Regions from separate parts of the Streptomyces sp. NPDC041108 genome, predicted to be linked through region 2. Evidence: riboswitches for the same ligand, from Rfam matches in the RefSeq annotation. Region 2 holds a riboswitch; the other holds the start of a gene.
What was found. A riboswitch is a leader RNA that binds a small molecule or an ion and turns the genes downstream of it on or off. The one in region 2 is predicted to bind glycine.

Region 1: it holds a riboswitch for glycine, as region 2 does, so the genes downstream of both, gcvT (glycine cleavage system aminomethyltransferase GcvT) here and gcvP (aminomethyl-transferring glycine dehydrogenase) in region 2, are expected to answer to the same signal.

Annotation. Positions count from the first base shown of each region.
Region 1 is NZ_JBVIYK010000012.1:280,826-284,222, forward strand. Features, by position in the region: gene ACZ6BB_RS30390 (enhanced serine sensitivity protein SseB) at 1-675, opposite strand, end outside; gene ACZ6BB_RS30395 (AAA family ATPase) at 764-1,432, opposite strand; glycine riboswitch at 1,648-1,744, shown strand; glycine riboswitch at 1,745-1,869, shown strand; gene gcvT (glycine cleavage system aminomethyltransferase GcvT) at 1,905-3,032, shown strand; gene gcvH (glycine cleavage system protein GcvH) at 3,218-3,397, shown strand, end outside.
Region 2 is NZ_JBVIYK010000013.1:248,064-251,460, forward strand. Features, by position in the region: gene gcvP (aminomethyl-transferring glycine dehydrogenase) at 1-1,276, opposite strand, end outside; glycine riboswitch at 1,449-1,545, opposite strand; gene ACZ6BB_RS31580 (PRC-barrel domain-containing protein) at 1,668-2,036, shown strand; gene ACZ6BB_RS31585 (DNA polymerase IV) at 2,112-3,397, opposite strand, start outside.

The DNA.
Region 1 (3,397 bases), on a different contig from region 2:
GGGGGTCCCGGCGAGGGCCCGGCCGAGGGCGGCGAGGGGGAGACCGCGGTCGGCCTCCCAGGAGGTCAGTTCGACCCCGATGAACATGACGGGGTCGGCGGTCTCGATGGTGGCGAGGCAGCGGCGGGCGGAGAGGACCACCCCGGTCGCGGCGAACTCCGCCGAGGCGGCCGCGAGGAAGTCCACGGGATCGTCCTGCCAGTCCGGCTCGAACAGCCGTACGCGGGCGCCGTTCGCCGAGCCGTCCAGCGGGGTCCGTCCGGCCCGGCAAAGCTCGGCCACCGCGGGCGGCGGCAACGGCATGCCCACGACACCGTCCGGGTTGAGGGCGAGGCCGATCTGCGGGGGCAGGCCGCGCGCGAACTCGACGGCCGGGGCGATCGTGAACGACATGTGGTTGCCGACGACCTGGCGGAACTGCTCCTCGGACGTGAACACCGGCACGTACGCCTGGCCGTCGAACTCCATCGTGGGCAGGTCGAGCTGACCGCTGCTCGGGCCGCCCCCCTCCGGGAGCGGCACCCAGACGAAACTGCGGGCCAGCACCTCCACGATCCGTGCCCCGGCCTGGGGCACACCGAGCGACGCGGACAGCACCTCCTCCAGCTCGTTGCCGGGCCACCCGCCGTGCCCGTGGGGATGCGCCTGTGCCGGAAAGTCCGCCGGGAAGTCCATCTGCTGCCTACCGCTTTGCTCCGTGATGCTGTTGTCCCTGCACCTTAATTGCTTCCGGGCCGCCGGCGCGCCCTTCGGGAACCCCCCGCTACCCCGTGAAGTCGATCCGCTTGAGGACGTCCGCCGCCGCCCGGTCGATGAGCACCGCCGCCCCGCACCCCTGCGGCAGCCGCCCCTGCTCCACGGCCCGCAGCAGTCTGGTCATGGCACCGCGGTGCCGGGCGAACGCGTACCGCGAGACCCCCCGCCCGCGCTCCCGCTGGCCGTCCCGCGCCTCGTCCGCGGTCACGTCGAGCAGCAGCAGATGCAGGGTGCCGCCCCGCCGTCCGGCCTCCCGCGCGAGCCAGCTCCGTACCCACGCCTGGGCCCCGCAGTCGTGCACGACGACGCCCTCCCCCGAGCGGAGGGCGCGCCGCAGTCCCGCGTAGTGCGCGAGGCGCACGAAGGGCCGGTAGGCCGCGTACGGCAGGTGGCGGGCGAAGCGCGCGTCGAAGCGGTCGCGGGTGTCCTGGGAGTCGATCCGCGCGCCCGGCACGCTCCGCCGCATCAGCGTCGACTTTCCGCTGCCTGGGAGCCCGGTCACCACCACCAGGTCGCGCGGCCCGAAGGACAGTCCGTGCGGGCTGCGCCCGGCACGCTCCCTGAGGTCGCGGACGACCGCCCTCGGGAACGGGCCGCACGCCTCACCGGCCGGTGCGAGGGGCTGCTTGGGCATGGCCGCGATGCCCGTCGTCGCGTACGCCGTGGTCCTGTTCACCGTGATCGTCCTCCCCGGGGGTATGGAGTCCCATCCCCACAGACTGTAAAGAGAAGGTAATGCCCGATCCCTCCTGGTTCAGTCCTCGTCCTGCCACAAGAGTGCTACGAACCGGTGTGTCCGCTCCCGCTCGTCGCCCCCCACCAGTGAAGGTCCCCCTGCCGCGCCGCGTCGATGCGTGCAATGATGTGCGCGCCAACTGCATACCGGCCGCTTGAATCCGCGCGGGAGAGCTCCCAGCAGTCTCGCTGGGGCGCCGAAGGAGCAAGTCCCTCCCTTGAATCTCTCAGGCCCAGATACCGCGCGGGCGAGGCACATCTGAAAAGCGGGCCGCACCTCCCTTCGCCGGAGGACGGCTCCACCCAAGGTGCAAACCACGATCACCGGTACGTGCGGTCGCGGTGAACCTCTCAGGTTCCGATGACAGATGGGGAGGATCGTCCTCGCCTGTCATGCCCTGGGAGCAGAACCGATGAGCAGTAGCCCCACCGCTGGATCGCGCCGTACCGCGCTCGATGCCCTGCATCGCTCGCTCGGTGCGACGATGACCGACTTCGCAGGCTGGGACATGCCCCTGCGTTACGGCTCCGAGCGTGACGAGCACCTCGCCGTCCGCACGAAGGCCGGTCTCTTCGACCTCTCCCACATGGGCGAGATCACCGTCTCCGGCCCGCAGGCGGCCGCGCTGCTCGACCACGCGCTGGTCGGCCACATCGGCGGGGTGAAGCCCGGCCGCGCCCGCTACACCATGATCTGCCGCGAGGACGGCGGCATCCTCGACGACCTGATCGTCTACCGGCTCGCGGACACGGAGTACCTCGTCGTCGCGAACGCCTCCAACGCCCAGGTGGTGCTGGACGCGCTCGTCGAGCGTGCCGCCGGGTTCGACGCCGAGGTGCGGGACGACCGGGACGCGTACGCGCTGCTCGCCGTCCAGGGCCCCGAGTCGCCCGGCATCCTGGCCGCCCTCACCGACGCCGACCTCGACGGTCTGAAGTACTACGCGGGACTGCCGGGCACGGTCGCCGGGGTCCCGGCGCTGATCGCACGCACCGGGTACACCGGCGAGGACGGCTTCGAGCTGTTCGTGAAGCCCGAGCACGCCGTCGAGCTGTGGCAGGCGCTGACCAAGGCGGGCGAGGGCGCCGGTCTGGTGCCCTGCGGGCTGTCCTGCCGGGACACGCTCCGCCTGGAGGCGGGCATGCCGCTGTACGGGCACGAGCTGTCCACCGGGCTGACGCCGTTCGACGCCGGGCTCGGCCGGGTCGTGAAGTTCGAGAAGGAGGGCGACTTCGTCGGACGCACGGCCCTGGCGGCCGCCGCGGAGCGTGCCGCCTCGGCCCCGCCGCGCGTTCTCGTCGGACTCGTCGCCGAGGGCCGCCGGGTGCCCCGCGCCGGGTACCCGGTCGTCGCGGGCGGTCAGGTGATCGGCGAGGTCACCTCCGGCGCGCCCTCCCCGACGCTGGGCAGGCCGATCGCCATGGCGTACGTCGACGCCTCGCACGCCGCTCCGGGCACCGCCGGTGTGGGCGTGGACATCCGGGGCAGCCACGAGCCGTACGAGGTCGTGGCACTGCCGTTCTACAAGCGGCGGAAGTGACACCTTCGTAGCCGTGCGGCCGTAGTCGTGCGGCCGCGGCCGTGTACGTGGTCGTATACGTAGTCGTTCGGAAGCGGCGTCGTGCGGACCCCGAGCGTGACCCTGGGCACATCCGCGCTGTTCAACAGCGGTTTCAGCAGTCCCCCCTTCACCATCACTCCCCCGCGTACAGGAGAATTCAGGCCATGAGCAACCCCCAGCAGCTGCGTTACAGCAAGGAGCACGAGTGGCTGTCGGTCGCCGAGGACGGCGTCTCGACGGTCGGCATCACGGAGTTCGCGGCGAACGCGCTCGGCGATGTCGTCTACGCCCAGCTCCCCGACGTGGGCTCCACGGTCGCCGCGGGCGAGACCTGCGGCGAACTG
Region 2 (3,397 bases):
GGTCGGCGTCCACGAGGTGCAGGTTCACGCCATGTTCCCGCGCGGCGGCCACGACCTCACCGGCCCGCCCCGGCACCCGCACGGTGAGCGTGTCGAAGTACGACCCGTGCACGACCTCGACACCACCGGCCGCGAGCCCCGCGGCGAGCACGGTGGCGTACCGGTGGGTACGCCGGGCGATCGTCCGCAGCCCCTCCGGCCCGTGGTAGACGGCGTACATGCCGGCCATCACCGCGAGCAGCACCTGCGCCGTGCAGATGTTGCTGGTCGCCTTCTCCCGGCGGATGTGCTGCTCCCGCGTCTGCAGGGCGAGCCGGTACGCCTTGTGCCCGTCCGCGTCCACGGACACCCCGACGAGCCGTCCGGGCAGGCTGCGCGCGAACTTCTCCTGGACGGCCATGTAGCCCGCGTGCGGCCCGCCGAAGCCCATCGGCACACCGAAGCGCTGCGTCGTCCCGACCGCGATGTCGGCGCCCAGCTCACCGGGCGAGGTCAGCAGGGTCAGCGCCAGCAGATCGGCGGCGACGGTGACGAGCGCGCCGAGTGCGTGGGCCTGCTCGACGACCGGCTTCAGATCCCGTACGACACCGGAGGCGCCCGGGTACTGCAGCAGCACCCCGTTGATGTCGCGCGCGGCGATGTCGGCGGGGATTCCCTCGCTCAGGTCGGCGACGACGACCTCGACACCCGCCGGCTCGGCGCGGGTCTCGATCACGGCGATCGTCTGCGGCAGCGCGTCCGCGTCGACGAGGAAGAGGCCCTTCTTGTTCTTGCCCATGCGCCGCGACAACGCCATGGCCTCGGCGGCGGCGGTGCCCTCGTCGAGCAGCGAGGCCCCGGAGGTGGGCAGGCCGGTCAGCTCGGCGACCATGGTCTGGAAGTTCAGCAGGGCTTCGAGCCGCCCCTGGGAGATCTCGGGCTGGTACGGGGTGTAGGCCGTGTACCAGGCCGGGTTCTCCATGACGTTGCGCAGAATGACGGGCGGCGTGAAGGTCCCGTAGTACCCGAGCCCGATCATCGAGCCCAGCACCTCGTTGCGGTCCGCGAGCGAACGCAGCTCGGCGAGCACCTCGGCCTCGGTACGCGCCCCGGGCAGGTCCAGCGCCTCGGCGTTCTTGATCACATCCGGGACCGCGGCCGCCGTCAGTTCGTCCAGCGAGCCGTACCCGACGTGCGCGAGCATCTTGGCCCGGGCCTCGGCGTCCGGGCCGATGTGGCGCCGCTCGAAGGGGATGCCCTGTTCGAGCTCGGAAAGCGGAATGCGATGGGCGGTCATTGCGGAGGCCTCCTGGTCTGACACGACCTTCGAGGGGCACCACGGCACGGGCACCCCGACGGCCTCCCCCTCTGTCATCTCAACCTGAGAGCTTCACCGGTCCAGGTGCGGACCGGCTTTCACCGTCGGTGAGAGCGGGAGCCGTGACACCCGCCCTGCTTTCCAGAGTGACCTCGTCCGTGCGGTACGTGAGCCTGAGAGATTCCGGGGAGGAGTTGCTCCTTCGGCGCCTCCGGATGGGGTCCGGAGGACTCTCCCGCACGGGGTCGACAGCCGCTGCCAGCGTATCAGCGCGGGCAACGCACAGGTCTTCGAGTGGCCGCTCACCTCAATGTGCCTTTTCGTAGTGGTGAGAGACGATGTACAACCCCTTGCGACACTTGGAGGGCCCGTGCAGACCGACATCGATCCGCGCAACCTGATCGGCCGCAAGGCGTTCGACCGCAAGGGCACCAAGATCGGCACCGTGGACGAGGTCTATCTGGACGACGCCACCGGCATCCCCGAGTGGGCCGCGATACGCATGGGTTTCTTCGGCCGCGACGCCTTCGTCCCCCTGGAGCCCAGCGAACTGGTCGAGGGCACCCTCCGCGTCCCCTTCGAGCGCGCCCTGATCAAGGACGCCCCCGACTTCGGTGTGGGCCGCCACCTCTCTCCCGAGCAGGAACTCCAGCTCTACCACCACTACGGCCTGGACATAGCCCCGCCCCCGCCCGTCGACCACGACTTCGGGCACGCGGCCGGCCAGGACGACACCTGAGCCGATTCCGCCGCACCCACACGCCGCACGACACCACCGGACGGCCGAAGCGCCCGCACACGGTCCGGCGCCGCCTCAGCCCGGCATCCCGCCCGGCACCAGCGGCAACGGTTCCGCCGGCTCCAGCGCCTCGTCGTCCGTCCTGAACGTCCGCACCCGCCCCGGCCCCGCGTCGAGCGGCGTCTCGAACCGCACGGTCACCCGCCCGAGCCCGCTGCCCTGCACCCACCCGTGCCCGTACTCGGCGTGCCGCACATCGTGCCCGGCCCTCCACAGCCGCTCCCCGCCCGCGTTCTCCTCCACCGCGGGCACCTCCACGGCGCCCTTGGCCTCCTCCTCCACCGGCTCCGGCTCCCCGGCCGCCTGGGCGAACAGGTCCTCCTGCGTGTAGTCGGCCAGCCCGCTCACGCCGACGCCCAGCAGTCGCACCCCGCCCGTCGTGTCCACGGCCTCCAGCAGCCGGGCCGCGGCCTCCCGCACCACCGCGGGATCGTCCGTGGGTCCCCGCAGGGTCTCGGACCGGGTCAGGGTGGAGAAGTCGTACCGCCGTACCTTCAACTGGATCGTCCGCCCCGAGAGCCCGGCCTCCCGCAGCCTGCGCACACACCGGTCCGCGAGCCGCTGCACCTCCATGCGCACCCGCACCCGGTCATGGATGTCCACGTCGTACGTGTCCTCCACCGACACCGACTTCGTGTCCCGCTCGGCCACCACCGCCCGGTCGTCCCGCGCCAGCGCCATCGCGTACAGCCCGTGCCCATGGGCCTTCCCGAGCAGCCGTACGACCTCGTCCTCCCCCGCCTCCACGATCTCCTCGACCGTGGTGATCCCGGCACGCCGCAGATGGTCCCCGGTCGCGGGTCCCACACCCGGCAGGATCCGCACGGACATCGGGCCCAGCAAAGCCCGCTCGGTCCCCGGCTCGATCAGCACCAGCCCGTCGGGCTTGGCCTGCTCGGAGCCGAACTTCGCGAGCATCTTGGAGGCCGCGAGCCCCACGGACCCCGTCAACGCGGTCAGGGCCCGTATGTCCGCGCGCAACCGCTCCCCCGCCAGCCGCGCCGAGCTCTCGTCCCATGCCGCGCCCCCGGCCTCCAGATCCACGAAGGCCTCGTCCAGGCTCAACGGCTCCACCAGCGGCGACAGAGCCCGCAACAACCCCATGACCTGATCGCTGATCGTCCGGTAGAAGGTGAAGCGCGGCGTGAGGTACGCGGCGTTCGGCGCGAGCCTGCGCGCCTGCGCCATCGGCATCGCCGAGTGCACCCCGAAGACCCGTGCCTCGTACGAGGCGGTGGCGACCACTCCGCGCGGCCCCAGCCCGCCGACGACAACGGCTTTCCCTCGCAGACTCGGCTTCG